2 regions of the Paenibacillus sp. IHBB 3054 genome follow, and region 2 is predicted to be linked to the other one. Evidence: predicted binding sites of a transcription regulator. Region 2 holds the regulator's gene; the other holds the start of a gene.
What was found. The regulator CtsR, encoded in region 2, represses protease genes until heat stress. The targets are predictions, from matches to a motif close to ATGGTCAATAAAGGTCAAACA.
Positions count from the first base shown of each region.

Region 1: clpP (ATP-dependent Clp endopeptidase proteolytic subunit ClpP) is a predicted target of CtsR. The motif match lies at 4,997-5,017, and genes of this name have one in related genera.

Region 1 is NZ_JBOFBG010000056.1:7,507-23,636, reverse strand. It holds gene whiA (DNA-binding protein WhiA) at 1-187, shown strand, start outside; gene ACQ76X_RS33535 (HPr family phosphocarrier protein) at 285-554, shown strand; gene ACQ76X_RS33530 (GNAT family N-acetyltransferase) at 703-1,227, shown strand; gene ACQ76X_RS33525 (SIMPL domain-containing protein) at 1,354-2,112, shown strand; gene ACQ76X_RS33520 (PdaC/SigV domain-containing protein) at 2,355-3,455, shown strand; gene ACQ76X_RS33515 (GDSL-type esterase/lipase family protein) at 3,577-4,215, shown strand; gene clpP (ATP-dependent Clp endopeptidase proteolytic subunit ClpP) at 4,315-4,911, opposite strand; tRNA gene ACQ76X_RS33505 (tRNA-Arg) at 5,104-5,178, opposite strand; gene ACQ76X_RS33500 (sugar-binding transcriptional regulator) at 5,511-6,563, shown strand; gene gap (type I glyceraldehyde-3-phosphate dehydrogenase) at 6,680-7,690, shown strand; gene ACQ76X_RS33490 (phosphoglycerate kinase) at 7,801-8,982, shown strand; gene tpiA (triose-phosphate isomerase) at 9,016-9,771, shown strand; gene gpmI (2,3-bisphosphoglycerate-independent phosphoglycerate mutase) at 9,774-11,318, shown strand; gene eno (phosphopyruvate hydratase) at 11,377-12,663, shown strand; gene ACQ76X_RS33470 (hypothetical protein) at 12,790-13,053, shown strand; gene secG (preprotein translocase subunit SecG) at 13,202-13,435, shown strand; gene rnr (ribonuclease R) at 13,680-16,130, shown strand, end outside.
Region 2 is NZ_JBOFBG010000040.1:305-16,434, reverse strand. It holds gene cysS (cysteine--tRNA ligase) at 1-515, opposite strand, end outside; gene cysE (serine O-acetyltransferase) at 567-1,259, opposite strand; gene gltX (glutamate--tRNA ligase) at 1,793-3,256, opposite strand; gene ispF (2-C-methyl-D-erythritol 2,4-cyclodiphosphate synthase) at 3,307-3,795, opposite strand; gene ispD (2-C-methyl-D-erythritol 4-phosphate cytidylyltransferase) at 3,798-4,490, opposite strand; gene ACQ76X_RS28990 (PIN/TRAM domain-containing protein) at 4,584-5,672, opposite strand; gene ACQ76X_RS28985 (hypothetical protein) at 5,885-6,280, shown strand; gene pssA (CDP-diacylglycerol--serine O-phosphatidyltransferase) at 6,418-7,155, opposite strand; gene disA (DNA integrity scanning diadenylate cyclase DisA) at 7,219-8,295, opposite strand; gene radA (DNA repair protein RadA) at 8,309-9,676, opposite strand; gene clpC (ATP-dependent protease ATP-binding subunit ClpC) at 9,904-12,372, opposite strand; gene ACQ76X_RS28960 (protein arginine kinase) at 12,409-13,473, opposite strand; gene ACQ76X_RS28955 (UvrB/UvrC motif-containing protein) at 13,502-14,026, opposite strand; gene ACQ76X_RS28950 (CtsR family transcriptional regulator) at 14,053-14,514, opposite strand; gene ACQ76X_RS28945 (GNAT family N-acetyltransferase) at 14,859-16,031, opposite strand.

The DNA.
Region 1 (16,130 bases), on a different contig from region 2:
GCAGCGTGAAGTGGGACTGGAAAGCCTGCCGGATAAGCTGCGCGAGGTCGCTGAAATCCGTTTGGCACACCCGGACATCAACCTCAAGGAAGTGGGCGAGATGCTGAAGGGAACGGTTAGCAAATCCGGTGTAAACCACCGTTTGCGCAAAATTGACGAGCTGGCTGATAAGGTTCGGGGAAGCTGATTATTTTTTTTCTAGTGTGGATGAGGTTATAATGATATAATATTATAAAATTAATGTGAAATTTTTGGGCAGATCTCAAATAGGGGGTAAGCGTTTCATGACAAAGCACCCGGTAGTTGTACGGTTGAAGACGGGGCTCCACGCTCGGCCGGCAGCATTGTTCGTGCAAGAAGCTAACAAGTTTTCGTCGGAGATTTTCGTGGAAAAAGACGATAAAAAGGTTAACGCCAAAAGCATCATGGGCATTATGAGCCTGGCGATCAGTTCCGGCACGGAGATTTATATTAGCGCGGATGGCGCCGATGCGGATCAAGCTGTAACCGCTTTGACTAGTCTTGTAAGCAAGGAAGAGCTTGAGAACCAATAATTTTGCAAGGTCTTACTTATTCGTACACCAGAAACGGTGCTGCTCTCCCTCTCCGGGAGGCAGCCAGTTTAAAAAGCCCCTTTGCGGGCTTTTTTTATTACCTTGTTAAGGAAAATTGAATTTAATGGAGACTATAAGGAGAATGAGCATGCACAATCAGGTGACTTTAGCAGAGCCGACAGTAGAGCTGGCGCCGCAGTACTTGGCATTTTACGAGGAATGGCTGGCATGTGGAGAGATATTCGTCCCTTGGGTAATTGGCATTGATCCCACCGACTTCGCGGCTATGGTCCGGTATTTGCAGGATAACGCGGATGGCGTAAATCTTAAAGAAGGTTGGGTACCTAGTTCCACCTACTGGTTGGTGAATGCCGATTCCAAAGTGGTGGGTGCAGTAAATATCAGGCATCGCCTGACCGGGAAACTGCTTCAGAGCGGTGGACATATTGGATATGGAATACTTCGCTCTGAGCGGCGCAAGGGATTGGCAACCGAACTTCTGAGACAGGCCTTGCTGAAGGCGGGCGGGCTTGGGATTACAAAAGCGCTTGTCGTTTGCGATGACAGCAATATCGCTTCCGAACGGACGATCCGCAGAAACGGCGGGGTGGAGGATAGTTCATACATCGAAGAGGACGGCAACGTGATCCGGAGGTTTTGGATCGAGACGTGAAATGCAGGCAGAATGTAACCTCTGCAAATTTTTTCTTCAGAAGCGTTGGGGGATATGCAACTTTTGCCAAGCAGTTCCGTCTAGAGGGTACCAACAATTTTTGGAGAATGAAAGGGGATGGCAAGGATGAAGAAATGGGGCAAAACAGTCGGTACCGTATTGCTGGCGGGAAGTTTATTGGTAGGGGGTACGGCGTTAAGTGGAGTGCTTCAGGCTCCTGAAAAGGCTTACGCTGCTGAGGACGTGCAGAGAAATGTCGTTAGTGTTGTAGGTAAAGGCGAGCTTTCGATCAAGCCGGATATCGTGTATCTGTCCATCGGCGTCAGCACCTCTGCTGCAACAGCTGAAGAAGCACAGAAGTCCAATGGAGCCAAAATCACTAAGCTGACCAACCTGCTGAAAAAAACCTGGGGTATCGCGGATAAGGACATTCAGAGCACCCAATTTTATGTGCAGCCTAATTACGCCTACACTGAAAAAGACGGTCAACAGGTTAAGGGTTATAACGCCCAGCACACGCTGCAAGTCTCTTACCGCGATCTGACTAAGGTCGGGGGACTGCTGGATGCTGCTTCTACAGCGGGAGCGAACAACATCGGAAGTGCACGGTTTGCCATCGAGGATCCTTCTGCATTCGAAGCACAGGTTATTGAGAAAGCAATGGCTAATGCAGATGTGAAGGCAGCCGCGATTGCCAAAGTGGCCAAACGCAGTCTGGGCCAGGTCGTTACGGTTATCCAGAACGATGACGGTAATAATCCGGTTGTCTATATGGAGAACGCCCAAATGTCAAAAGCATCGGCCGATATGGCTGCAGGCACTTCGGTTGAAGCGGGAGAGGTTAAAGTATCCACCCAGCTTAGCGTAATGTACGAACTGAAATAATTACGAAACGGGTGAGGCGTTGCTTCCGCTGTGATGGCGGAGGCAACGTCTCTTTTTGCTTTTGCTTTTGAAGTACAGAAGCAGGTGTGAAATCTCTCAATTTGTTTAAAGTAATGTAATAAGACTCGTAATATTTGCAGGGAAACTTTAAGAAACTGTAAGGAGCGTTGTAACAACCACGGTTGCTGTTTATTCTATAATGGGAAGAGTCAGTCATCGTACCAGCGGAAGGGGAAAAAAGAATGAAGTATATGTCGAAAGAACAGGCCCGTAAATGGGGCGCAGGATTAATGGCAGCAGGATTGCTGCTGGGCGGAGCTCTTTTGCCCGCAGAGACAAGCCAGGCCGCAGCGGCCAAGACACAGGCTAAGGTCAATTCATCACTTGTTGTATTAAAAACAAACGGAACGATTTCACAGCATACCGGGATAGTAAGCGCAGGAAAAGTATGGGTGCCGGTTGCTTTTATGCGTGATACTCTGGGTATGCCATTGACTTATGATAAAACGGAGAAAACTTATACGATCGGGAGCGGAATTACACGGACCAAGCTGATGATCTCCGATTACGGCATATCCATCTCGGTCAATAATTATTTCCTGGGAGAGTTTGAAGGCAAGATTATAAATAACCGTCTGTATGTTCCCTTTGATCTGCTCAGCGATTATTTGGGCTATAAGGGGGATTGGAATGCTGCCTCCGGACGGTTAAATGTGATAAAGAAAACACAAAATCCAATTACGGTAACGACTGAAACTTACAGCAAGGACTACAAGGACGCACCAATCAAGCTGGATTACCCGCAAATCAGCGGTTTGGACAATGCCAAGGCGCAGGCGGCGATTAATAATACCCTTAAGCAGACGTTTCTCAAGTATGCGGAAGGGGCCGAGAAGGAAATTGCCAATAGAGCCAAAGATGACCGCCCCTATGAATACGAAGGAGGATACGTGGTTACGTACAATCAGGACGGGGTGCTCAGCCTTGTGACCAGCCAGTATGGTTATACCGGCGGCGCTCATGGGATGACCTACCGCAATGCCTTTACCTTCTCACTCAAGGACGGAAAGCAGCTATTGCTTGGAGATTTATTCGGAGCCAACCCCAACTATAAAAAAGAGCTTAATGCAAAGCTGACGAAGCTGCTGAAAGCAAATGGCGGGTATCTTGGCGGCTTCACCGGCCTGAATACGGAGAAGAATTTCTATTTGAAAGACGGCAAGGCGGTCCTTTTCTTCCAGCTGTATGAATACACTGCGTATGCTGCCGGATTCCCTGAGTTTACTTTCACGTTCAAGGAGCTGCTCCCAAGCGGAAGCAGTCCATTTGCCGCATTGAAGTAAGTGCAGTGACCTGACTGCGAATCCGCCAATGCCGGCTACGGACATTTCTCCGTTACCGGATCACCTAACCGTTCATAAGCTAAAGGAGAAACCAGCTTAGGAGCGGGGAGGGAAAGTAACGATGAGTATTCAGTACACGGCGATTGGCGATTCGTTAACGACAGGATTTGGAGCTCTGCCGGGCAATGGGTTTGTTCCGGTCTACCGCCGGATGGCCGAGGCGCGGCTGCGGGTGCCGATCGAATTATCCAATTTGGGGGTCAACGGTTTAACCACAGATGGATTGGAGCAGAGGCTGAAGGGGGATTACAACTATCGTCTTGCCATCAGCGAGGCCGAATTGATTACGTTGTCCATTGGCGGCAACGATTTGATCAAGGCGGCCAAAGCGGCGGGCAGCCGACCGGGCGATCTGGCCCCGGTACTGCAAAAAGCGCTCCGGGAATGCAAGCGCAATTTGAATGACATTATGGGCACGCTTTCGCAGTTGAAGGCGGGCATGCGGAGACCCTATATTATAAGAATAGTAGGACTGTATAACCCCTATCCCCAGTTGACGGAAGCAACGGAATGGGTGAGGCAGTTTAACCGCTATGCTGCGGGATATAGCAGCCCGGTATGCCGGTTCGCCTCTATATATAATGAATTTGCCGGCAACGAACGGGGGCTGCTGTCAATAGATCATTTGCATCCTAACGGAAGAGGTTACCGTGTTATCGCCGGGAAGCTGGACACGTTGGGGTATGGGCGTCTGGGTTAATCCTTCATCAATAGAATAATGCACCTGGACTATAAAACAACAAAGAGGCTGGCGGGGATCACTTAGTGGTCCCAACCAGCCTCTTTGTTGTTGCTTGTATTAAACGCCGGCAGGCAGCGTCTTCTCGATAACTTTATCGACAATACCATATTCAGCTGCATCAGCTGCACTCATGAAATAGTCGCGGTCGGTGTCCTTTTCGATCCGTTCCAGCGACTGTCCTGTGCGCTCGGACAGAATACGGTTCAGCTTGTCGCGCAGCTTGAGGATGCGGCGGGCGCGGATTTCGATGTCCGTTGCCTGACCTTGAGCACCACCCAGAGGCTGGTGAATCATAATTTCGCTGTTAGGGAGTGCAAAACGTTTGCCTTTGGCACCGGCGTTCAGCAGGAAAGCTCCCATCGAAGCGGCCATACCTACGCAAATCGTCGATACATCCGGTTTGATGTACTGCATTGTATCAAATATAGCCATACCCGCTGTAATGGAGCCACCAGGGCTGTTTACATACAGGTGAATATCCTTCTCCGGATCCTCGGCAGCCAGAAACAGCATTTGCGCGATGATGGAATTGGCTACCACGTCATTAACCTCCGTTCCAAGGAAAATGATGCGGTCCTTCAGCAGGCGGGAATAGATGTCATAAGCGCGCTCACCGCGGTTGCTCTGTTCTACTACCATAGGAATATAACTCACGTGGAAAACCTCCTTGAATTGGTTCTTCGAATGTGTTCATTTTTACTGTTACCGTATTAACCACATGATAAACAAATTCAAACAAAAAGTCAAAGAAAGTCAAACTTAGTTGCAAAAAAAAGAGCCATCACCTGGCTCTTTGGTTAAACAATAGTATGGGTGTTGCTAAATTATAGACAAATAAGAAAATAATGGCGCGCCCGCCAAGAATCGAACTTGGATCTCAGGCTTCGGAGGCCTACGTCATATCCATTGGACCACGGGCGCAACAGAAATTATTATAATACACTTATTATGCAAATGCAATGGATTCATCCTGTTGTTCGGAAAATATCTTTTCCCGGATCTCTGTGGCCTCATTTTCAGCTCGGCTGGAAGTATACAGTTTGTGCGTTTGTGCGGCCAGCACAAGACTTTCAGCCCCTTACATGGCTTGGCAGATGTATAAGATGAAAAGAGGTTGAGAATTATACTCTCGGAAGACTTGCACTCCGCGTAATATTTGGGTAGAATATGGGTGGGACTTAAAAAGTTAACCCGGGACATTTTGAGACCACGAACAAGGGAATAGAGAAAGACGAAGTTGCAGGAGTGAAAGCATGCGTAATTTATTAGAAATCCAAAAGCAGCTTCTGCCTGATCTCATGGAAACCCTTAAGAGACGGTACACGATTCTACATCAGATCATGCTGTCCGATATTATCGGACGCAGGACGCTCGCCGCTTCGCTTGATATGACTGAGCGGGTACTGCGCGCCGAGACGGATCTTCTGAAATCGCAAGGGCTCATTGAGATCGAAAGTGTCGGCATGCGCATCAGCGATGCCGGGCGCAGACTGCTTGACCTGCTGGAGCCGATCGCCAAGAGCTTGTTCGGCCTGGATGATCTGGAAGAGAAGATTCGCTCAACGTACGGTCTTAGTAAAGTCATAGTAGTGCCTGGCGATTGTGAGACATCGTTGTTTACCAAACGTGAGCTGGGCCGGGCAGGCGCCAAAGCGTTGCTGGGTGTGCTCCGTGCAGGCGATACGATTGCTGTCACCGGCGGCTCGACACTGGCCGAAATGGCCGATCAGCTGACACCGCCGTTATCCCATTCCTATAAGAACGCCTGGATTGTTCCGGCGCGCGGAGGACTTGGGGAAAGTATGGAGATTCAGGCCAATACCATTGCTTCGACGATGGCCAAACGGCTTGGAGCCAATTATCGGCTGCTGCATGTGCCCGATCTGCTCAGCGGAGATGCTTATCAGTCGCTGGCGCTGGACTCCAATATTGGAGAAATCGTGCAAATCATCCGTAGATCGCGTATTATTGTTCATGGAATTGGCGATGCCATTGAAATGACCCACCGCCGTAAGCTTGATGAGGCTACGGTCTCGGAAATACAGGAAGAAGGCGCGGTTGCCGAATCGTTCGGCTACTATTTCAATGAAGACGGCCAGGTAGTCCATACCATGCTGACGATGGGACTGCGACTGGAGGATATTATCCGGACGGAAGTTGTCATCGGAATTGCCGGAGGCAAACGCAAGGCGAAGGCCATTCATGCGATGCTGCGGTTTGGGCAAGAGGACATACTCGTCATAGACGAGGCAGCGGCTGTCGAAATCGGCAAAGAAATCGACGCACAAATACAGCAGATCCTATAGCATCCAGTTTCTGGAGAGCATTCGCAGTTATTTTGCATTATACTTAACATTGTTGTCTTGACAAGCTTAACGGCCTGTCTTGAATAAATAAAACGAAATCTAGGAGGAACTATTCAATGAGTGTAAAAGTTGGTATTAACGGTTTTGGACGTATTGGACGCCTTGCATTCCGCCGTATTCAAAATGTAGAAGGTATCGAAGTGGTAGCAATCAATGACTTGACTGACGCTAAGATGCTTGCTCATTTGCTTAAATATGATACAACTCAAGGTAAATTCCAGGGTGAAGTTGAAGTTCACGACGGATTCTTCAAAGTAAACGGCAAAGAAGTTAAGGTTCTGGCTAACCGCAACCCTGAAGAACTTCCTTGGGGCGACCTCGGTGTTGACATCGTGCTGGAATGCACAGGTTTCTTCACAACTAAAGAAGCAGCTGAGAAACACTTGAAAGGCGGAGCTAAGAAAGTAGTTATTTCCGCTCCAGCTACAGGCGACATGAAAACTGTCGTTTACAACGTTAACCATGACATTCTGGATGGTACTGAAACAGTTATCTCCGGCGCATCTTGCACAACCAACTGCCTGGCTCCAATGGCAAAAGTGCTGAACGACAAGTTCGGTATCATTGAAGGCTTGATGACAACTATCCACGCTTACACTGGTGACCAGAACACTCTTGATGCTCCACACGCTAAAGGCGACTTCAGACGCGCCCGTGCTGCTGCTGAGAACATCATCCCTAACACTACCGGTGCTGCTAAAGCCATCGGCCTGGTTATTCCAGATCTGAAGGGCAAACTTGACGGAGCTGCTCAACGTGTGCCTGTAGCTACAGGTTCCCTGACTGAGCTGGTTACTGTTCTTAACAAGAGCGTTACTGTTGAAGAGCTGAACGCAGCAATGAAAGAAGCTTCCGATCCAGAAACTTACGGCTACACTGAAGATGAAATCGTATCTTCCGACATCAAAGGCATGACTTTCGGTTCCCTGTTCGATGCAACACAAACTAAAGTCCTGACTGTTGGCGACAAACAACTGGTTAAAACTGTTGCTTGGTACGACAATGAAATGTCTTACACTGCACAACTCGTTCGCACTTTGGAACACTTCGCTAAACTTGCTCAATAAGATCGTTTTTATATAAGCAGCATCTATAGAGCGGAAACAGAAGTTCCTTGTTTCCGCTCTTTCTAAATGGATTCGTGAGTGAACCAATATGGGTGTGGAGGAAACTAATCATGAACAAAAAGAGCGTCCGTGATGTAGAAGTAGCAGGCAAACGCATATTTGTACGCGTCGATTTCAATGTGCCAGTGGAAGACGGTAAAATCACTGATGATACACGTATCCGCGAAACACTTCCAACGATTAAATACCTGATCGAGAACGGTGCAAAGGTCATTCTGGCCAGCCATATGGGCCGTCCTAAGGGTCAATTCGTTGATTCCATGCGCCTTACCGGTGCTGCTGTACGTCTGTCCGAGCTGCTCGGCAAACCAGTTGCCAAAGCTGATGAAGCGATCGGCGATGCTGTTAAAGCACAAATTGCTGAACTGAACAACGGTGATGTACTTGTGCTTGAGAATGTCCGTTTCTATCCGGGTGAAGAAAAGAACGATCCTGAACTGGCTAAGCAGTTCGCGGAACTGGCTGACCTGTTCGTCAACGACGCATTCGGCGCAGCTCACCGTGCACATGCTTCGACTGAAGGCATCGCTCACTTCCTGCCGGCTGTATCCGGTCTTCTGATGGAGAAAGAATTGTCTGTTCTGGGCAAAGCTCTTTCGAACCCTGAGCGTCCTTTCACTGCCATCATCGGCGGTTCCAAGGTTAAAGACAAGATCGACGTTATCGACAACCTGCTGACTTTGGCTGACAATGTACTGATCGGCGGCGGCCTTTCTTATACATTCACTAAAGCTCAAGGCTTCGAAATCGGAAATTCCTTGGTAGACAACGACAAACTTGATGTCGCTCTTGGATTTATCGAGAAGGCTAAAGCACTGGGCAAAAATTTCGTACTTCCGGTTGACGTAGTTGTAGCCGATAAGTTCGGCGCAGACGCCAACACCAAAATTGTTGATACAACTGACATTCCTGCGGAATGGGAAGGTCTGGACATCGGACCTAAAACTCGTGAAATTTATGCCGATATCATCAAAAACTCCAAGCTGGTTGTATGGAACGGACCTATGGGTGTGTTCGAAATCGACATCTTTGCTGAAGGTACAAAGGCTGTAGCGCAGGCTTGTGCGACAACCGAAGGTTACACTGTAATCGGTGGCGGTGATTCCGCAGCTGCAGCAGAGAAATTCCACCTGGCTGACCAAATGGATCATATCTCCACTGGCGGCGGCGCATCACTCGAGTTCATGGAAGGCAAGGCACTTCCTGGCGTAGAAGCACTGAACGACAAGTAAGACGTAGAAGGTAGAAGGAGGCAATCCATTACTATGAGTAGAACACCTATTATCGCCGGGAACTGGAAGATGTTCAAAACCGTTCCGGAAGCAGAAGGCTTCATCGCTGAAGTCAAAGGCCAAGCAGAAGTAGCAGGCGTAGAGACTGTTGTTTGCGCTCCATTTACTAACCTGCCAGCCCTGGTAGCAGCAGTAAAAGGCACAAGCATCAAGATCGGTGCACAAAACCTGCACTTCGAAGATAACGGCGCTTATACAGGCGAAATCAGCGGTGTAATGCTGAAGGACCTTGGCGTTGAGTATGTTATCATCGGGCACTCCGAACGTCGCGCTTATTTTGGCGAAACGGACGAAATCGTGAACAAAAAGATGCATGCGGCATTCCGTCACGGCATCACTCCAATTGTTTGTGTAGGCGAAAAGCTTGAAGAGCGCGAAGCTAATCAAACAAAAGATGTGTGCAAAGTTCAAACCGAAGCTGCATTTGCCGGTCTCAGTGCCGAACAGGCTGCTCAGGTGGTTATCGCCTATGAGCCTATCTGGGCCATTGGCACAGGCAAATCCTCCACTTCCCAGGATGCCAACGAAGTTATTGCTTATATCCGTACCCTTGTAAAAGGTCTGTATGATGAAGCAACTGCTGAAGCTGTGCGTATTCAATACGGCGGCAGTGTGAAGCCTGAGAATGTAACGGAGTACATGAGTCAAAGCGACATCGACGGCGCTCTTGTCGGCGGTGCCAGCCTGCAGCCAGCTTCCTTTGTTTCACTCGTTGAGGGGGCGAAGTAAGAATGTCAGCACCAAAACCTGTAGCGTTAATCATCATGGACGGTTTCGGTTTGCGCAATACGACTGAAGGCAACGCTGTTGCTCAAGCCAACAAACCTAACTATGACCGTTACCTGAAACAATATCCGAATACCACACTGACCGCTTGCGGCGAAGCTGTAGGTCTGCCGGAAGGACAAATGGGTAACTCGGAAGTAGGACATCTTAACATCGGTGCCGGACGTATCGTATATCAGGATTTGACCCGGATTGACAAGTCTATCCGTGACGGAGAATTCTTTGATAACGAAACGCTGGTTGCTGCTGTAAGAAACGCCAAATCAACCGGCAAAAAGCTTCATCTGTATGCGCTGGTCTCCGACGGAGGCGTACACAGTCATATCAGCCATCTGTTTGCCATGCTTGATCTGGCCAAGAAAGAAGATATGCACGAAGTGTATATTCACGCATTCATGGACGGCCGCGATGTACCTCCTGACAGCGGACAAAAGTTCGTTCAGGATCTCGTAGCCAAGATTGAAGAAGTTGGCGTAGGTAAGATTGCTACGGTATCCGGGCGTTACTTCGCAATGGACCGTGACAAACGCTGGGAGCGTGTAGAGAAAGCCTATCGTGCTATGGTATATGGTGAAGGTCCGAAATATACCGATGCCCTGCAGGCGATCACAGCCTCCTATCAGAATTCCGTGTATGATGAATTCGTTGAGCCTTGTGTTATCGTAGACAGCAACGACAAGCCGGTTGCGGTAGTGGAAAGCGGCGATTCCGTTGTGTTCCTGAACTTCCGCCCTGACCGTGCGATTCAGCTGTCCCAAGTCTTTACCAACTCGGATTTCCGTGGTTTTGACCGGGGTCCTTTGTTCCCGCAAGGCCTGCACTTCGTATGTCTGACTACATTCAGCGAAACGGTACAGGGCTTCGTGGCCTACTCACCGAAGAACCTGGATAATACCTTGGGTGAAGTGCTGGTACAGCAGAACAAGAAGCAATTGCGTATTGCGGAAACTGAAAAGTACCCGCATGTAACCTTCTTCTTCAGCGGCGGACGCGATGAAGAGCTTCCTGGGGAAACCCGCATCCTGATCAACTCTCCTAAAGTAGCAACTTATGATCTTCAGCCTGAGATGAGCGCATACGAAGTGGCGGCGGCCTGCGTAGCGGAAATCGAAGCGGATAGACAAGATGCTATTATCCTTAACTTTGCGAATCCTGATATGGTTGGACACTCCGGCATGCTGGAGCCAACAATCAAGGCTGTTGAAGTGACGGATGAATGTGTGGGTAAAGTTGTGGATGCCGTTGTAGCCAAAGGCGGCGTGGCAATCATCATTGCCGACCACGGCAATGCGGATATGGTATTTGACGAGAACGGACGTCCGTTCACGGCTCATACTACCAACCCGGTTCCTTTCATCGTAACTACTGAGAATGTTGTACTGCGCGAATCCGGTATCCTTGCCGATGTGGCACCAACGATTCTGGATCTTATGGGACTTCCGCAACCAGCGGAAATGACCGGACAATCCATGATCGCCAGCCGTAAATAAGCAGGATTTAAGCTTCACCATCAATACCAAAACCCATGATAAAAGGAGATTAACTTACATGACTATTATTTCTGATGTGTACGCTCGCGAAGTCCTCGACTCCCGCGGTAACCCTACTGTAGAGGTTGATGTTTATCTGGAATCCGGTGCTAAAGGCCGCGCTATCGTTCCTTCCGGCGCTTCCACTGGCGCTCATGAAGCTGTAGAGCTTCGCGACGAAGACAAAAACCGTTACCTGGGCAAAGGCGTTCTGAAAGCTGTTGAGAACGTAAATGAAATCATCGCTCCTGAAGTAATCGGTATGGACGCTCTTGACCAACTGGGCATCGACAAATTGATGATCACTTTGGACGGTACTCACAACAAAGGCAAACTCGGCGCTAACGCAATTCTGGCTGTATCCATGGCCGTAGCCCGCGCTGCTGCAGCAGCTCTGGATATACCTTTGTATGTATACCTGGGCGGATTCAACGCTAAACAGCTTCCAGTACCAATGATGAACATCGTTAACGGCGGCGCACATGCCGACAACAACGTAGACGTTCAAGAGTTCATGGTTCTGCCAGTTGGCGCACCTAGCTTCAAAGAAGCTCTGCGTACAGGCGCTGAAATCTTCCACGCTCTGAAATCGGTACTGAAAGCTAAAGGCCTGAACACTGCAGTTGGCGACGAAGGCGGATTCGCTCCTAACTTCACTTCCAACGAAGATGCATTGTCCTCCATCATGGAAGCTATCGAAAAAGCTGGTTACAAACCAGGCGTTGACGTATTCCTTGGTATGGACGTTGCTTCCACTGAGTTCTTCAAAGATGGCAAATACCACCTGGAAGGCGAAGGCAAATCCTTCACACCAGCTGAATTTGTTGACCTGCTCGCTTCTTGGGCTGATAAATACCCAATCATCACCATCGAAGATGGCTGCTCCGAAGATGACTGGGAAGGCTGGAAATTGCTGTCCGAGAAATTGGGCAACAAAATCCAACTCGTTGGCGATGACTTGTTCGTAACCAACACTGAGCGTCTGGCTAAAGGTATCGAAGAAGGTATCGGTAACTCCATTCTGATCAAAGTTAACCAAATCGGTACTTTGACTGAAACTTTCGATGCTATCGAAATGGCTAAACGTGCAGGTTACACTGCAGTTATCTCTCACCGTTCCGGTGAATCCGAAGACAGCACCATCGCTGATATCGCTGTGGCAACCAATGCCGGCCAAATCAAAACAGGTGCTCCTTCCCGTACAGACCGTATCGCTAAATACAACCAATTGCTTCGTATCGAAGATGAACTGGGTGAATTGGCTCAATACAACGGCCTGAAATCCTTCTACAACCTCAAAAGATAATTATTTTTGAGTCAAGCTTTTCAAAGAGTCTGCCGGTTTCCGGCAGGCTCTTTTTTTGTTTGAAATTGCATCTGCCGCTCTGAATAGGTATTCTATAAATGTAGATAATTGGAAGGAGTGGATTGAATGAATGCTATTGTGGCAGGGATTGGGATTGGAATACTGATTGTAATCATAAGCTTAGTTTTTACACGAATCCGGGGACTGCATTCCGGGCTCACGTTTTATCCGGGGATTGTCGGCTTGGTTGGCGGTGCAATCCTGCTCGTGCTCAGTTTTTCAGTGATTGGAGGCTGGGAAGGGATCGGCTATGCCTTTATTTGTGTTCCTATCATTGTGATTTCTGCGCTGTTATTGCTGACTCTTACGTTTTTCAGAAAACAGGCATAGGAGATTGACACTCGGTATCTCCAAACTAGATTCGTAGTCAGAAGGTTGTATTCATACGGTAGCTATGATAAAATAAAAATGCTGTTTATGAAACGTAAAACCTAATTTAGCATAGATAGTGATGCTTGGACGTAGGAGGTGGAAGTGAATGGATATCTTTTTGAAAGTAGTTCTCCTGATTTTTTCCGTCGGTCTGATTGCGGTCGTTCTTCTGCAAAAAGGGAAAAGCGCAGGTCTCTCCGGTGCCATCTCCGGCGGTGCTGAGCATCTTTTCGGTAAAACTAAAGCACGCGGTATGGAGCTTGTACTGCAGCGTGTAACGGTTGCACTGGCAGCTGGATTCTTCATTATGGCGATCGTTGTTGCCATTGTAGTTGATTAGGACGTCTACAATAAGCCTTCGCACTGTTCTGAATAGAATGGGGCGTGGGCTTTTTTGGTGCAATTTTTTGGACTGCGTTAACTTTGCGATAATCATTACAGGGATGCTCTGGATTGATTTCGTGTATACTAGGGTATGAAGTATATAAAGGTAAATTTTACTTGAATGATTTTGGGTGAAGCAGGACAAGACATACATATATGCCAGCAGCGCTTGAAGGCTGCGGAGGGCCGAGGTGACTAACTTGATAACACAGGAAATATTGCTTGATTTTATGCGGGAGACCGCTTATAAACCGCTCACTTATGACGAATTGGTAAGCCACTTCGAGTTGCAGGATAGCGCGTCGTTTAAAGCGTTCGAGGATTTGCTGCTGGAGCTTGAACAGGACGGGAGAGTCGTGCTGACCCGGAATGCCCGTTATGGCGTGCCAGAACGGATGGATTTATTGCGTGGACGGCTGCAGGCACATGCGAAGGGGTTTGCTTTTCTAATCCCGGACGACCGTGATCATCCCGACGTGTATGTACACGCCAACGATTTAAAGGGTGCGATGAACGGGGATATCGTACTGGTGCGGATTACTTCGAAGAGCCCGTCCGGCGGGCGGATGGAAGGCGAAGTGGTGCGGATCGTGAAAAGAGGTGTGCTCCAGACTGTTGGGGTATTCCAAAGCCTGGAGACCTATGGTTTTGTGTTGCCGGATGACAAGCGGATAAACCGCGATATCTTTATTCCGAAGCAGTCCTTTAAGGGAGCGGTCGACGGCGAGAAGGTTGTGGTCCGCATTGTAAATTACCCGGAAGGCCGCACTGCGGCTGAAGGGGAAATCATTGAAATTCTGGGACATAAGGACGACCCGGGTGTTGATATTTTATCCGTAATCCGTAAGCACCAGCTGCCTGAGGCTTTCCCGTCTGAAGTGATGACCGAAGCGGAGCAGGCGCCGGATTCCATTACCGATGAAGAGATTATCCAGCAGGGACGCCGCGATTTGCGCGGGCTTAACATTGTTACCATCGACGGTGAAGATGCCAAGGATCTGGATGATGCGGTCAATGTGGAGCGGCTGGAGAATGGGCATTACAAGCTGGGCGTCCATATCGCCGACGTCGGCTATTATGTGCGCGAAGGTTCGGAGCTCGACAAGGAAGCTTATGACCGCGGATGCAGCGTGTATCTGGTGGACCGGGTAATTCCGATGCTGCCGCACCGTCTCTCTAACGGGATTTGCAGTTTGAACCCGCAGGTGGACCGGTTAACGATGTCCTGTGAGATGGAATTTAATGAGCATATGAAGGTCGTGAAGCATGATGTCTTTACGAGTGTAATCCGCACCAAAGAAAGAATGACTTACTCCAATGTCCGCAAAATCGTCGAAGACGAAGATCCGGAGCTGCTGGAGCGTTATAGTCCGCTGATCGGGGACTTCCGTCTGATGAAGGAACTGGCCATGAAGCTGCGCGATGCGCGGATGCGGCGGGGAGCGGTTGATTTTGACTTTGAAGAAAGCAAGATCATTGTCGACGAAAACGGCAAAGCTGTTGATATCGTAAAACGTGAGCGTTCAGTAGCCGAGCAAATTATCGAAGAGTTCATGCTGGCGGCCAATGAGACGGTAGCCGAGCATTTCCACTGGCTAAAAGTGCCGTTCCTCTACCGGATTCATGAAGATCCGGATCCGGAGAAGCTGCAGAACTTTATGGCCTTTGCCGCCAATTTCGGCTACCATGTTAAGGGACGCGGCAATTCTGTCCACCCGCGCGCGCTGCAGAGCCTGCTGGAGGACATTCAAGGCACCAAGGAGCAGACAGTCATCAGCACGATGATGCTGCGCTCTATGAAGCAGGCCAAGTATGATGCGGAGAGCACGGGCCATTTTGGACTTGCGGCGGAATATTATTCCCACTTCACATCGCCGATCCGCCGGTACCCGGACCTTGTCATTCACCGTGTGATGCGCGAGGTGATCGAGAACGGCGGAGCCCTAAGCCAGAAGCGTCATGATTACCTGTCCAGCCGGATGCCTGACATCGCGCAGCAGTCCTCTGAACGCGAACGCGTAGCAGTGGAAGCAGAGCGTGATACGGAGCAGCTGAAGAAAGCGGAATATATGCAGGATAAGGTCGGCGAGGAATTCGAGGCGATGATCAGCAGTGTAACCAGCTTCGGCATGTTCATCGAGCTGGAAAATACCGTCGAAGGCTTAATCCGTCTCAGCGCGCTGAGCGATGATTACTACCACTTCGACGAAGCTCATATGGCGCTCATCGGCGAGCGCACCTCCAAGGTGTTCCGCATTGGCGATGAGGTGAAGATCCGCGTCGCCAAGGTCAACATGGACGACCACACGATCGACTTCGAGCTGGTCGACATGAAGCCGCGTGCGGCGGGCGAGCACCGCAGCTATAGCGGACGCGGCGGTAAAGGCGGCCGTCCGGGTGCCGGCGGCTTCAGCAAGCCATCCGGTGGGAAAGCCGGCGGCAAGGGCCGCACTGGCGGTAAAGGCAAGCCCGGCGCTGTCGGCGTGGGCAAGGGCAAATCCGGCGGCGCGTTGAACGCCGGCAGAGGCAAGTCCGGCGCGGTGGGAACCGGCGCCTGGGAAGCGCCGCGTACAGACGCGGCGGCCGGTAGCGGCGCGTCTGCAGGCGGACGCGCCAAACGTGGCAGCGGCGGCCCTGCTGAGGCCGCACGC
Region 2 (16,130 bases):
TCCACTTCCACACGAATCCCGAATTGCAGTTCCTCGAGATTCTGGCGGGACAGCTTGCCGTAATCGGCAAATTTGCCCGTGCGGTAATACACATCGCCGCCGTTCTCATAAGCATAACCTTTGTCTTCAAGCTCCTTGATGAGCTCAATGATCAGATCCATACTTTGTGTAACCCGCGGATTCATCGTTGCAGGCTTTACGCCCAGACCGGCAAGATCTTCACCGTAGGCAGCGATAAAAATTTCAGCGACTTCAGCTACTGTAGTATTCATTTCCTCCGCTTTGCGGATTAGCTTGTCATCGACATCGGTGAAATTGGTAATATATCGGACCTCATTGCCGATTGCCTCTAAATAATTGCGGACCGTATCAAAAACAATAACAGGTCTGGCATTTCCGATATGCATATAGCCGTAGACGGTTGGTCCGCATACGTACATTTTTACCTCGCCTGACTTCAGAGGCACAAACTGCTCCTTGCTGCGACTCATTGTGTTGTAGATTTGCAAAGCCATGCTGTCCCAATCCTTTCTGATGTTCCGGCATTCACTGGAATACCGGGATGCTTAAATTTCATAGTCCCCTATATATTGCTGGCTTTCCAGCCGACGCTGCTCGGCTTTCTGCTTATCCTCATTCCCGAGCTGTTCCCGGATTTCCTCAATCTCCTTCTGCAGGAAACGCAGGGAATCTACCAGCGGATCCGGCATCTTGGTATGGTCGAGACGGTCGGATACCCGTTCCCCGTTGCGCTTGACTACTCGGCCGGGATTGCCTACCACAGTGCTGTTATTGGGCACTTCACGCAGTACGACTGCGTTGGAGCCGATATTGGAATTATCGCCGATCCGGAACGATCCCAGTACTTTCGCACCGGAACCAATTACAACATTATTGCCGACAGTAGGATGGCGTTTCCCTTTTTCTTTACCGGTCCCCCCAAGTGTAACCCCTTGATAGATAATAACATCATCACCGATTTCACAAGTTTCGCCAATGACTATCCCCATGCCATGGTCGATAAACAACCGCTCCCCGATACGGGCGCCGGGATGAATTTCGACACCGGTCATAAACCTGCTGATCTGTGAAACGATGCGCGCCAGCGTATACCAGCGCCGTTTGTAAAAAGAGTGGGCCATCCGATGACCCCAAATGGCGTGAAGTCCGGCATAAGTGAAGACAACCTCGAATCTGCTGCGGGCTGCGGGATCGTTGTCGAATACTGCCCGAATGTCCGACTTGATATGCTTAAACATCACGGTTCCCCTCTTCTTGGCTTCCCCGCCTCCTGTTTACAGGTACGCATAAGGAAGGTATTGGCGCAGCCCACTATCTATCTCTCTACACGTTTGCCGCGAGCTTTGGCCTGGTCAGAAATCCATCTTTATATCCAAAGAATCTGCTCTCCTATTTCAACAAAAAACGCCTCTGCAGCTTAAAGCTGCAGAGGCGTGTAACCGCGGTTCCACTCTGCTTGGATGATTGCATATTCCCCAGCCCGGCATTCCGGCCTCTGGATGCAACATCCCTCTTGCGTCGTTAACGGCAACGTTCCCGGCATAGTCTAACGTCCCTCAAAGGAACGCTCAACCCTGCAGCTCACAGGCGCATGTTCAGCGGCGGACAAATGAATAACTTCCAGCCTCTTAAGGAAGTTCCTTACGAGGTTATTCTCTCTGGCAATTGTCCTTATGCGCGTACTTTTCCTGATCACAGCTATTACAATATTCTTCTATCTTAGCGAAAAGATAAGGGACTGACAAGAGGTTTGCCCCCAGGCCTTCAAAGCTTAGGCCCCTTTGATTTGTGATTTCAAACGTTCAATGACACGGTTCCGGCCCAGCAGGGCAATCGTCACATTCAGATCACGGCCATGCGTCTGACCTGTTAAAGCGACACGGATTGGCATAAACAGCGCTTTTCCTTTATGGCCCGTCTCTTTCTGTACTTCTTTAATCAGAACAGCCATATTGCTGGCAGTAAAGTCTTCAGTACCTTCCACCTTGGCCAGAAAAGCGGAGAGAACTTCAGAAACCTGGCTCTCAGCCAGAATCTGAGCCGCTTCCGTTTCGAGCTCCACATGGCTGCGGAAGAACATTTCGGACAGCCCGACAATATCCGATGCAGCCGTCAGCTGCTCCTGATACAGTGCAACGAGTGTTTCCGCCCAGGTCTGCTGTTCATCATTAAGCTGAGCCGGCAATCTTCCCGCCTTTTGCAGATGAGGAATGGCCAGCGCTGCAATCCGCTTCGGATCCGCATGCTTAATGTAGTGATTGTTCAAATGAGCCAGCTTGTTCGTGTCGAATACAGCAGGACTCTTGGACAGGCGGTCAGCGGTAAAGATCGAGATCAGCTCTTCTTTATTAAAGATTTCCTCTTCACCTTCCGGAGACCAGCCAAGCAAGGAGATGAAGTTAAAGAGAGCTTCCGGCAGATAGCCGAGCTGATCATACTGCTCGATGAATTGAATAATGGATTCGTTCCGTTTGCTCAGCTTCTTGTGGTCATCGCCGACAATCAGCGTCATATGACCAAAGAGCGGCGGTTCCCAGCCAAGTGATTCGTAAATCATCAGCTGGCGCGGCGTATTGGAGATATGGTCTTCCCCGCGCAGCACGTGGGAGATTTCCATCAGATGATCATCTATCGCTACAGCAAAGTTATAGGTCGGAATTCCGTCCTTCTTCACGATTACAAAATCGCCCATTTCTTTAGTAGTAAAAGAAATGCTGCCTTTTACGATGTCCTCAAAGGTATATGTGCGATCTTCCGGCACCCGGAAGCGGATACTGGCAATACGTCCTTCCGCTTCAAACGCGAGGCGTTGTTCCTCTGTCAAATTGCGGTGCTTGCCGGAATAACGCGGAGTTTCGCCGCGGGCCGTCTGTTCCTCACGTTCCGCTTCCAGCTCCTCTTCGGTGCAATAGCAGCGGTAAGCCAGACCGCGGTCCAGCAAATCCTGCCAGTAGATACGATACAAATCAAGGCGTTCGGTTTGGCGATAAGGGCCGTATTCTCCGCCAACGTCCACGCTCTCGTCCCAGTCTACTCCCAGCCATTTCAAATATTTCAGCTGGCTTTCTTCCCCGCCGGCGACATTGCGCTTTACATCCGTATCTTCGATCCGGATAATGAATTTCCCGCCCAGATTACGGGCAAATAAATAGTTAAACAGTGCTGTTCTGGCATTTCCGATATGTAAATGTCCCGTAGGGCTCGGTGCGTAACGCACCCGGACTTGATCCGCCATAGTATTCCCTCCGCTTCATAATGGTTAAAATTAGGTCACTTGCAGCCATCTCAAGATGATATCACATCTTGGAGCAGGCAGACAATAGATTGTGCCGCAATTCCTTCGCCGCGTCCGGCAAAACCGAGCTGTTCGGTAGTGGTCGCTTTTACATTTACCTTCGAGGTTTCCGCTCCCAGTGCGCGGGCAATGATCTCGGTCATCTGCGGGATGTACGGAGCCATCTTTGGCTTCTGGGCAATAATGGTTGAGTCGATATTGCCGAGCTTATAGCCACGCTCGCGTGCAAGACTCCATACCTGCTCCAGCAGCTTCAGGCTGTCCGCATCCTTGAAGGCCGGATCGGTGTCGGGAAAATGCCTGCCGATATCGCCGAGCCCAAGCGCCCCCAGAATAGCATCACTTACCGCGTGCAGCAGCACATCCGCATCGGAGTGCCCCAGCAGCCCTTTTTCATAAGGGATGGTGACTCCGCCAATAATACACGGTCTTCCCTCTACCAGCTGGTGTACATCAAAACCTTGTCCTACAGCTATCATGCTTAACCCTCTCCCCTGTTTCTTTCTGTAAATTCGGCAAAATCCAGGTCTTCCGGCGTTGTGATCTTTATGTTCCTGTAGCTTCCCTCCACCACAGATACCGGAATCCCGCTGCGCTCGGCCAGACTGGAGTCATCGGTGCCAATAAATCCTTCCTGCTCCGCCGCGGCATACGCCGCAAGCAAATCAGACAGACGAAAAGTCTGCGGGGTCTGAATCGCCCACAGACTTCGCCGATCCGGCGTAGACAGCACCTTGCCATTACCGTCCACCTGCTTGATCGTATCCTTTACCGGCACTGCAAGTACGGACGCGCCGACCGCTCTGGCCCGTTCGTAGCAAGCATCAATCTCACTCTCCTGCACGAATGGACGTACACCGTCATGCACCATGACCCAGTTGGTGTCCAGCTGCTTTAGCCCCAAATGCACGGAGTGCTGGCGTTCGGAGCCTCCGGGAACGACAGCCTTCACTTTATCCAGCTTATAGGCCTCTACCCATTCCCGGCAGCGTTCTATGTCCTCCTGGCCAGTGACCAGCACAATTTCAGAGATAAGCTCATGCTGCTGGAACACCTCCAGCGTATGCACGATAATGGGTTTGCCTTGAAGCAGCAAATATTGCTTGCTCTCGGCGGTCCCCATCCGTGTTCCTCTGCCTGCCGCCACAATCACGGCGCCCACACTGTTCGACATTCTTTTTGCTCCTGTCTTTCACGTATATCCCCATCATAACGTGTTTGGCGGTCATTTCCAACCCAAAAGACATTTTGCGATATGGCTTCTTGCTTATTGCGCTTTTTCCAGCAGTTTCGGTTTGGCGAAAATCATTCTGCCGGCTGAGGTCTGCAGCACACTTGTAACTAAAACCTCCATCGTTGTGCCAATGTACTCGCGTCCGCCTTCAACGACAATCATTGTTCCATCATCGAGATAGGCTACCCCTTGTCCATGCTCCTTGCCGTCTTTAATGACCTGTACGATAATCTCCTCTCCCGGCAGAACAACCGGTTTTACCGCGTTTGCCAGATCGTTGATATTAAGTACGGATACCCCCTGCAGCTCACAGACCTTATTGAGATTGAAATCATTGGTTACCACCTTGCCGCGCAGCACTTTAGCGAGCTTGACCAGCTTGCTGTCCACCTCGGAGATCTCTTCGAAATCCCCCTCGTAGATAAGTACCTTCACATCCAGTTCTTTCTGGATCTTATTGAGAATATCTAGACCGCGCCGGCCACGGTTACGTTTCAGCAGATCGGAAGAATCGGCGATGTGCTGAAGCTCTTCCAGAACAAACTCAGGGATGACAATCGTCCCCTCGATAAATCCCGTTTTGCAGATGTCGGCAATCCGCCCGTCAATAATGACGCTGGTATCGAGAATTTTATGCTCCTCCAGTCCGCGGCCCTCCGGTTCAGCCGATTGTCCCCAGCGCCCGGTTGTCCAAAGCGAGGCCAACTCCTCTTTCTTCTCCAGACCGATACGCAGCCCCATATAACCCAGAGCTAGCGTGGCAGCCACCTGCACCAGCTCACCTGCCTTCCCCAGCCAGTCCATGGCCGGATGGAGCAGCAGGGACAACAGCAGCCCTCCCGTAAGTCCTGCGGCACCTGCGGCCAATTCATTCATCGGAATTCGTGAGCAGTACAGCACCGCCTCACGCAGCTTTGAACCCGCCCACTCCGCGCATAAAGTCCCCGCAAACAAAAAAATAATGGCACCCAGCACCGTAAATAAAATGCTTCCTTCCACAGGCAGGTTTTCCCCCAGCTTTCCCATTCCCTCCGGGAATCCTTTTTCTGCCGTATGGTATAGCGAAAAACCGGACCAGGCTCCGCATAACCCGGCAAGCGTCAACATCATTTTTTTCCACATAACCTTAAGCACCTCCTTTTATTCATCCTAAAATGATCTATACCTCACCAGTATGTTCCAATTTTCAGGACGGTAATCGGGGGTTGCATATTTTTTCTCATACTTTTACCTTACCGCTTCTGTACAGATTCCCAGGAACTCCTATTCCCGTTGAAAACAGGGGGGCCAAGGCATATAATGAACTCAATTACGAACCCAGGGGTGAATGAAAAATGAGCGCACCAAGTTTACAGGCCTTTCAGGATCAAGTCTCCGAACTGCTGCTCCGTCACCGTAGTCTTCTGGATGTAATGTCCAAGAACGGGCAGAGCAGCGCATCCGTCAACCGTGCCGTTGTCAAGGCCATTACCGAATGCGGCTGTATTCAGCTGCATGCCACCAAACAGGTATTCGAGCCCGCTTTGGGGCTTGAACAAGCCAAGGAACTCGCAGGAACTCATCTTGAGGGCCAACTGTGCGAGAACTGCCGTGAGGTTGTCGCCTCCGAGCTGGGGCGGGAATTGTTCTATATGTCCGCACTGTGCAATCTGCTTGACATTAATATGGACGAGGTTGTGGTGAAGGAATCGCAGAAATGCGCTACGCTCGGTTTGTTCAACCTATCCTAATTATGGCTGCAGACGCTCTTGTATGCTTTCTTCATTCGTTCAACCGAAAAAGGCTTTGCCGTCCACTGAGGTCAGGGAGGGCAAAGCCTTTTTCGGTATATATAAAGGAATTATCATCTAGAGGAATAACTTGCATGCTACCCGTTCTTGGAGTGATAGATCTTGTCTTCCGAACGTCTTCTGCGGCGGTGACGGCGACGTGCCGTGAGCCGGTCAATATTATGCTTAAATCCGTACAAAGCATACAGCGCGAGCAGTCCAAAGATCATCTTGGCAATCTGCTCCGGGAACACAACTGCTACTGCTACCGCCACAATAATCACTAACGGCGCACCAACGACCGCTTTTTTGGGCAGTCCGATCTTCTTGAAGTTAGGGTATTTGACTGTGCTGACCATCAGATAAGATAAGAGCAAAGTGGCAACAATCATGAATGGAGCGGAAACATCTTTATGAAAAAGGGCCAGTGTGGCGAGCACGCCACCTGCAGCAGGAATAGGCAAACCGACAAAATATCCGGGGATTCCCGGGCGGACATTAAAACGGGCCAACCGCAGCGCCCCGAACACCGGGAATATTGCTGTTACAGTCCAGCCGAGCGCAGAACTCAAATCCTGCAGGCTTGTAAGATACATAATTAGCGCAGGTGCCACACCAAAGGATACGACATCGGATAGGGAATCCAGCTCCTTGCCAAATTCACTCTCGCAGCCCAGCGCCCGCGCTACACGGCCATCTAGTCCGTCAAGCAGCATAGCGATAATCACCATGATAGCGGCCATGCTAAGCTTGCCGTCAAACGCCATCATGATACCAAACATTCCAAGCATCAGGTTACCAATGGTAAAAAGACTCGGAATTGATTTTTGTATCATTTCTTCACCTCTATTTTATTACTTTGAGCCTAACTTCTTCAATATTACGTGATTGTATGTTATTTACATTTGCCTGTCAATAAGAACTTGTTTCTGCAGACGTTTAAGTCCGTCTTGGATATTTCGTGCCCGAACCTCTCCGATTCCATCCACCTCATCGAGTTCCGCGATGCTCGCGGTCATCAGATTCGGCAGCATTTCGAAGCGCTCCACCAGATTGTGGATGATCACATTCGGCAGGCGTGGAATCTTATTAAGCAGCCGGTAAGCGCGCGGAGTAACGACTTCCTCGGAGGCAATCGCTGTAGAGGAATAACCAAGCAGACGGGCAATATGATTGTCATCCATCAGCTCATCGTCGCTGGAACGTTTGAGTCCGGCAATAATTTCGCGGATTTTGTCCTCCTGTTCCTCTCTTGCATAGTCTCTGTACAGAAGCCATGCTTCTTCCTCTGTATTTCCGACCAGTTCTTCCATCTGCATGCTGATCAAGCGCCCTTCGTTGCCGAGTTCGTTGATATAGCGCTTGATTTCCATCTTAATGCGCAGTACCATCTCCACACGCTGGATCACCCCGACTACTTCAGCCACGGTAACGATGCCTTCATATTCAGAAGCGGAAAGGTTCGTTAAGCCCTGGGTAAGTACTGCTTTGTACTTCTCCAGGGTTTGTATGGCCTGGTTGGCTTTGGCCAGAATTGCCCCAATCTCCTTAAGCGCATAACGGATGGAACCTTGATACAAGGTAATGATGTTCCGCCGCTGGGAAATGGATACCACCAGCTTGCCCGTCTGCTTGGCGACACGCTCTGCAGTACGGTGGCGGATCCCTGTCTCAATGGAGGAGATGGAGGAGTCGGGAATGAGCTGCGTATTTGCGTACAGTATCCGTTTCAAATCCTCGCTCAGAATAATAGCTCCGTCCATTTTGGCTAATTCATATAAATAATTGGGTGAAAAATCGCAGTTAATGGAGAATCCCCCATCGACAACTTCCATCACCTCCGGGCTGTATCCGACAACAATCAAAGCTCCTGTCTTTGCACGCAGCACATTCTCCAGACCTTCCCGGAAGGGAGTTCCGGGTGCCGCCATCCTCAGCAGATCATTCATATTATCTAATTGATTATATTCTTTCATCTTCCTATGCCCCCTAATCTAACGCGACCGATAGTGCATCTGCTACGGTACTGACGCCAATAATCTGGATATCCTGCGGATGTTTCCAGCCTTTCATGCTCTTCTCTGGCATAATCACTCTCCGGAAGCCAAGCTTAGACGCTTCCTTCACCCGCATTTCAGCGCGTGAGACCCCCCTGACCTCCCCGGTGAGACCGACTTCACCAAAGAAGACATCATAAGGCTTGGTTGATATATCGCGGAAGCTGGAAGCAATGCTGATGGCTACAGCCAAATCTACTGCCGGTTCATCCAGCTTTACCCCACCGGCAACGTTCAGATAAGCATCCTGGTTCTGCAGGAACATCCCCATCCGCTTCTCCAGCACCGCAATAATAAGCGCCATCCGCTGGTGGTCCATACCTGTGCACATCCGGCGGGGGGAAGGGAAATGAGTTGCAGCGACAAGCGCTTGAAGCTCAACAAGCACCGGCCTGGTTCCTTCCATACTCGCCACTACTGCGGAACCCGCTACACCTAGCGGACGTTCGGACAAGAACAGCTCGGAGGGATTCTCCACTTCCGTAAGCCCGATCTCCCCCATCTCAAAGATACCGATCTCATTGGTTGAACCGAAGCGGTTCTTAACTGCCCGCAGCAACCGGTACGTATGATGCCGCTCTCCTTCAAAATAGAGCACGCAATCCACCATATGCTCCAGCATTCGTGGCCCGGCAATCGCGCCTTCCTTAGTGACATGACCTACAAGAACCGTTGCGATCCCGCGGATTTTGGCGATACGCATAAATCTTGTCGTACATTCCCGAACCTGTGTCACACTGCCGGGTGCACTGGTCACTTCCGGCATGAATACCGTCTGGATGGAGTCAATGACGAGGAACTGAGGTTTGATCTGTTCAATTGCTTCCTCGATGCTTTCCATATTTGTTTCGCACAGTACATACAGCTCTGCCGACAACGCCCCGAGGCGATCGGCACGGAGTTTCGTCTGCCGAACCGATTCTTCTCCCGAGATGTACAGTACGCGTAAACCTTGAGTAGTCAATGCATGCGAGGTCTGCAGCAGCAGGGTTGATTTCCCGATGCCGGGGTCGCCTCCGACCAGCACCAGCGATCCCGGCACAATACCTCCGCCGAGAACCCGGTTAAGCTCACCGATGCCTGTCAATATACGGGGCTCTTTGTCACTTTCTATATTTATGATCGATTGCGCCTTTTCTTTACTCTGAAAAATAGGTGCATTCATTCCTTGTGTTTTGACTACGCTTTCGGTCTCCTCAACCATGGAGTTCCATGCCTGGCAGCCCGGGCATTTGCCGAACCACTTCGGCGATTCGTAGCCGCATTCGGTGCAGAAAAATTTAGTTTTTGGTTTAGCCATGTGTACTCCTTACCGTCCGAACTGCTTAAATTGCGGATAATTTTCTCTTATTCAAAGTTTACCATTTCTGCACCTTGAACGAAAGGTCACTTCAGAGCTACTTTTGAGGAGTATCTCATTAACTTTCCTGAAAAACGGGTGAATTATCACCAAAAGGGTCTGCACAGCAACAAAAAGCCCCCGCCCCTCTATACGGAGGAGCGGGAGCTATGTTTCACAGATGGATATTATTTCTCAGTTTCCACTTCTTTTTCCAGGGAAGCTGCTGGCGGTTCAACGGTAGTTACGACAAGCTCACCGTTCACCTCATCAATCTTGAGGGAATCACCTTTTTTGATGTTGCCCTTCAGCAATTCTTCGGACAGCCGGTCCTCAATATGCTTCTGGATCGCCCGGCGAAGCGGACGTGCGCCGAAGGCTGGATCATAGCCCTCTTTCGCCAGGAAGGCTTTGCCTCCCTCTGTCAGCTCAAAGTCCACATCGTACTCACGCAGCCGCTTGCGCAGCTCATCGGACATCAGCGTAACAATTTCTGCGATATGCTTTTCTTCCAGGGAGTGGAAGACAATGATCTCATCAATCCGGTTCAGGAACTCTGGACGGAAGCTCTTCTTCAACTCATCCATAACCTTGCCCTTCATATTGGTGTAGTCTGCTCCCGCATCCTGCACCGCTGTGAAGCCCAGCGTCGAATTCTTCTTGATCGCCTGCGCCCCTACATTGGAGGTAAGAATGATCAGAGTGTTGCGGAAATCGACCACGCGGCCTTTGGAATCGGTCAGACGGCCATCTTCCAGCACCTGCAGCAGGATGTTGAATACTTCCGGATGGGCCTTCTCAATTTCGTCCAGCAGTACTACGGAATATGGTTTGCGGCGTACCTTCTCGGTCAATTGTCCGCCTTCTTCATAACCCACATAACCTGGAGGCGCTCCTACCAGACGGGAAGTGGAGTGTTTCTCCATGTACTCCGACATATCAATCCGGACCACCGCATTCTCATCACCGAACATTGCTTCAGCAAGCGCCCGTGCCAGCTCTGTTTTACCAACCCCGGTAGGACCGAGGAAGATGAAGGAACCCATAGGGCGTTTAGGATCCTTAAGTCCTGCGCGTGCCCGGCGGAGGGCCCGGCTGACTGCCTTGACGGCTTCGTCCTGGCCGATTACCCGTTCATGCAGGATAGACTCCATATTAAGCAGACGGTCGGTTTCCTCTTCCTTCAGCTTGCTGACCGGTATGCCGGTCCAGCTGGCTACCACTTGAGCGATATCCTCCGGTGTAACCTGCGAGTCGGTGCGGCCTTGCTTCTCTTTCCACTGGTTCTTGGTCGTGTCCAGTTCCTCGCGGATCTTTTGCTCCGTATCCCGCAGTGCGGCAGCCTTCTCGAATTCCTGGCTCTGTACGGCTGAATCCTTCTCCTTGCGGATATCATCCAGACGCATTTCCAGTTCCTTCAGATTTGGCGGAATCGTATAAGAATTCAATCTTACTTTGGAGCCGGCTTCATCAATCAGATCAATTGCTTTGTCCGGAAGGAACCGGTCAGGAATGTAGCGGTCGGACAGTTTTACAGCCTCTACGATGGCTTCATCCGTGATCTTCACCCGGTGATGGGCTTCGTAACGGTCACGTAGTCCGTAAAGAATCTGTACAGCTTCCTCAGGAGAAGGCTGATCCACCGTAATTGGCTGGAAGCGGCGTTCCAAGGCTGCGTCTTTCTCAATATATTTGCGGTATTCATCCAGCGTAGTGGCACCGATGCATTGCAGCTCTCCACGGGCCAGAGCCGGTTTCAGGATGTTGGAGGCGTCAATGGCACCTTCCGCACCGCCTGCACCGATCAGGGTGTGCAGCTCATCAATGAAGAGCACGATGTTTCCTGCCTGGCGAATCTCATCCATAATCTTCTTAAGGCGGTCTTCAAACTCACCGCGGTATTTGGTTCCGGCTACTACAGAACCCATATCCAGAGTCATTACGCGTTTGTCGCGCAGCGTTTCCGGAATTTCATTATTGATGATCTTTTGGGCCAGACCTTCGGCAATGGCTGTTTTACCAACCCCAGGCTCACCGATCAGCACCGGATTGTTCTTCGTCCGGCGGCTCAGCACCTGAATGACACGTTCAATTTCCTTGCTGCGGCCAATAACCGGATCCAGGTTGCCATCCTTGGCATAGGCGGTAAGGTCACGGGCCAGGCCATCCAGCGTTGGTGTGCTGACATTAGCAGGCGCACCGCTGTGGCTGGAAGTAGCTTCGCTGCTGCCGAGCAGCTGCAGCACTTGCTGGCGGGCCTTGTTAAGGCTGATCCCCAGGTTGTTGAGTACACGGGCAGCTACACCCTCGCCTTCACGGATAAGCCCGAGCAGGATATGCTCAGTGCCGACGTAAGTGTGTCCCAGCTTGCGGGCTTCGTCCATCGACAGCTCAATAACTTTTTTGGCACGAGGAGTATACGCGATGTTTGTTGGCTGCTCCTGTCCTCTGCCGATCAGCGTTTCCACTTCATCCTGAATTTTCTCAAGACCCAGACCAAGTCCGATTAGAGCTTTCGCGGCTATGCCGTCTCCTTCACGAATCAGTCCGAGCAAAATATGTTCTGTCCCAATGTTGTTGTGTCCCAAACGAACAGCTTCTTCTTGCGCCAGCGCCAGCACTTTTTGTGCGCGTTCCGTAAATCTTCCAAACATCATATCTCCTGCACCTCCACGAATAATAAATATCTATAATTAATGTTGTGATCCCAGTGTTTCCCGGAGCAGCTTCGCCCGGTACATATCACGTTCAGTAGCCGTAAGCTCATCACCGAACAGTTTTTGCAAAAATCCCGGCTGTGTCTTGACATTCAACTCATTCAACACTGAAATCGAAGGCCCTTCCAGTATCCCCAAATCGACTCCAAGCCGCAAATCGGATAACCGCTGGGCCGACTCTTTAAGCTCCATCACTGCCGCATAGGACAAAATGCCGTAAGAGCGTTTAATCCGGTCGGTAATCCGCAGTGCGGAATCCACCAGCAGGCGTTCACGGGCATTCCGTTCATGCTCTATAATCTGGGTGACCACACTGTGAAGATTCTCAATGATTTCACTTTCGGTCTGTCCCAGGGTAATCTGGTTGGATATCTGAAAGATGTTCCCTACTGCTTCGCTGCCCTCACCATAAATCCCTCTTACGGTCAGTCCCACCTGATTTACAGCGGATAGAATCCGGTTGATTTGATGGGTCATAACCAGTGCCGGCAAATGCAGCATCACTGATGCTCTTAGCCCGGTTCCTACATTGGTGGGGCAACTCGTTAAGTACCCTCTTCTATCATCAAAGGCATAATTGACAGAAGCCTCAAAAATATCGTCGATGGCCGTTGCCCTTACCCAAGCCTCTTTGACCTGCAGGCCGGGAAACAGACATTGAATCCGGAGGTGGTCTTCCTCATTAATCATGATGCTGACCGACTCATCCTCGTTCAGAATGACCGCTCCACCCCGTGAATCATTGGCTAAATTTGGACTGATCAGATGTTTCTCCACCAGCACTTTTTTATCCAGCTCATCCAGCTCATCCAGCTTCAGCAGTTGAAAGGTACCAAAGTCCGCTGCAGCTTCTCCCTGAAACACGGGTGCCAGCTGTTCCAGCGCCTCTTCCGCCTGCTCAGCAGATGCCAGCAAAGGAAAAGGCAGGTGCTCCAGATTGCGGGCGATACGCATACGGCTGCTGATTACAATCTCGGAATGGCTGCCACCGCAGCGCATCCAGTCACTAAGCGCTTGTTCGGTAAACCGGAGACTTGACATGCGACATCCCCCCTATATATGAAAGACTTTACTCTTGTGCCATTTCTTTTTCAAGTCGGCGGATCTGATCCCGCAGCTCGGCTGCAGTTTCGAACTCCTCTTGCATAATGCTTTGCTGCAATTCCAGCTTCAGTTCATCAATTTGCCGTTTGCACATAATTTGTGCCCCCGCACGTTTCGGCAGCTTGCCTACATGAGCGGTACTGCCGTGCACTCTTCGGAACAGCGGATCCAGCGTGCTGTCAAAATATTTATAACAGGAGCTGCAGCCGAACCGTCCAAGTTTGCTGAACTGGGAATACGTCATGCCGCAATTCTCGCATTTCAGACCCTGTGCATTTTGGGTTGCCGCGGATTTCTCCTTGCCGGAACCTTCCAGATCCAGTAAACCGGAGAGCAGGCTGTGAATGGAGAACCCGCCCGCGGTTCCGGGAATTAACTCCCCCTTTTCCCGCGCACAGCTTTCACAAATATGAAATTCCGTCTTCTCTCCACTCACAATTTTGGTGAAATGAAGGGTAGCCGGTTTGACGCCGCATTCCTGGCAAAGCATAAGCGGTGTCCCCCTTACCATTCGTATTATTTACCAAGCAAAGAAATCAGCATGGCTTTCATAATCTTGGCACGAATCTCATCCCGGTAGGGCAGATTAATCGTCAGACAATCCCGGGAAACAGCGGCGCGCATGAGACACGCTTCACGCTTGGTTAAGAACAGGGCCTCCTCAAGCTGGTAAATCAGCCCTTCGGCGGAATTCTGGTCAATATCATTGCCTATCGTGGAATTGAGATGTGCGTAAAGCGCCACATTCTGAGGAAGCTCAAAGCGCTGAATCCGGATGTAACCTCCGCCTCCACGTTTGCTCTCGACCACATAGCCCTTCTCCAAAGTAAAGCGCGTACTGATGACATAATTGATCTGCGACGGTACACAGGAGAACTGGTCCGCCAGATCATTACGCTGAATTTCCACCGTACCTTCGGGACTTTCATGCAAAATATTCTTCAGATATTGTTCGATAATATCGGAGATATTACGCATCACTCATCCTCCAGTGTTCAAAGCGTTAGGGTAATTCTTGCTGTACATCCGTCCGGCGGTGATCTCTTAAGAACTTAACCCAAGCACCTGAAGGCGAATCGGACACAATGTCCTGCCTTTCAGACCATTACACTTAGGAGAGACTGCTTTCGGGATGCGTTGACTTTGACTTTCTTTGACTTTTTTCATATTATAACATATTCTCACTGAATTCCAAGTGGTTAGTCTTATTTTTTACTTATTGCCGCCATTGTATTCGGAATAACCCTTGGATCAACATGCATTTTTATATGAAAAATAAAAAGCTCTCCCTGCTTTATTCAAAGCGGAAGAGCTGCTTACGATCAGAAGAAATCCAACAACGCGGTCTGTGCCTGCGGCATAATCCCTTCCAGCCACTCCACGGCTTCTAGACTGCCGGTTAATTGCCCACAGCGGTGCAATTCTTCCGGACGTTTGTATCCAAGCAGCAGCACCGTCAATGTTCCAATACCGCAGTACAAATCCGCCTGCTCTCCGGTACCCTCCACTTGTATTAAAGATGCCTCACCTTGCTGATTGACCTTCCACTCCCACAGCCCGTCGTTCCACGGCGCATGCTCATCCTCAATATGCAACGTGCGCTTTTGCAGCTCGCTCTGTTCCTTAAAGGTGAGTCCTTCCACAAAGGCTTTGGCATTAACAATACGCGCCATAAAATAAGGATAATTCTCCTGCGGAATGCGGGGATCCGGAAGCAAAAACGGCAGCATATCATCTGCTGGCACCAGCTTTAACTTCGCAGCGGTGACCATCGAATCATGGTTGGCGAGAAAAGTCCACAATCCCCGGCGGGCTTCTTCGTCCATAAAAATGAATTCATCAATAACCAGTTCTTTGTTCTCTATTTTATAGAGCACATAACCTCCCGGTTCACCCGCTGAAGAATAAAACACACAATGATGTGTATCCTCATCCACTACGCTATTCTCCCACCATTCACGATCACGCAGCAGCGTACCGTTATACCCGGAAGCAAAGCGCCCGTATAACTGCTCCATTACTTCAATATTTGCTTTATCGCGCTCTACACGTCCCTCCATTTCGGCCTTCCGCGGAAACTCGCCCACCGGTATCGTGTACTTCTTATATTCACAGTAGATCTCCCACCCGAACCTGCGGTAAAAAGGAATCAAGAAGGGATGCAGGAAGGACAACGTATGACCTGATTCGTTCATTGTTTGCAGCGTGTGGGACAAAAGCTTGGCCACCAGTCCCTGTCTGCGGTTCTCCGGCCATGTCGCCACTCCAGCAATCCCACCCATGGAGACCGCTTTGCCTTGCACATACACCTGAAGAGGCAGCAGCGTCAGCTTCGCACTTAGCTCCCCTTCCTCAAAGATGCCCCAGGCTCTTTCCGGCTTGAACTTCTGTTTGGTTTTTACTCTGTCGTCACCGTTAAGTTTGAATTGAAAAGCGTACTCGGACAAGCCAAGGCTTGCCTCAAAATCCTCTAGCTGCAATTGCCTGATCTTCAATACCTTCACCTCATTATCAAATAGAATAGTGCTTATCAAGAGTATATCAAGTCCAGAAAAGGTACGCGAATCTGCCAAGAAAGATTATAAAGAATCCAA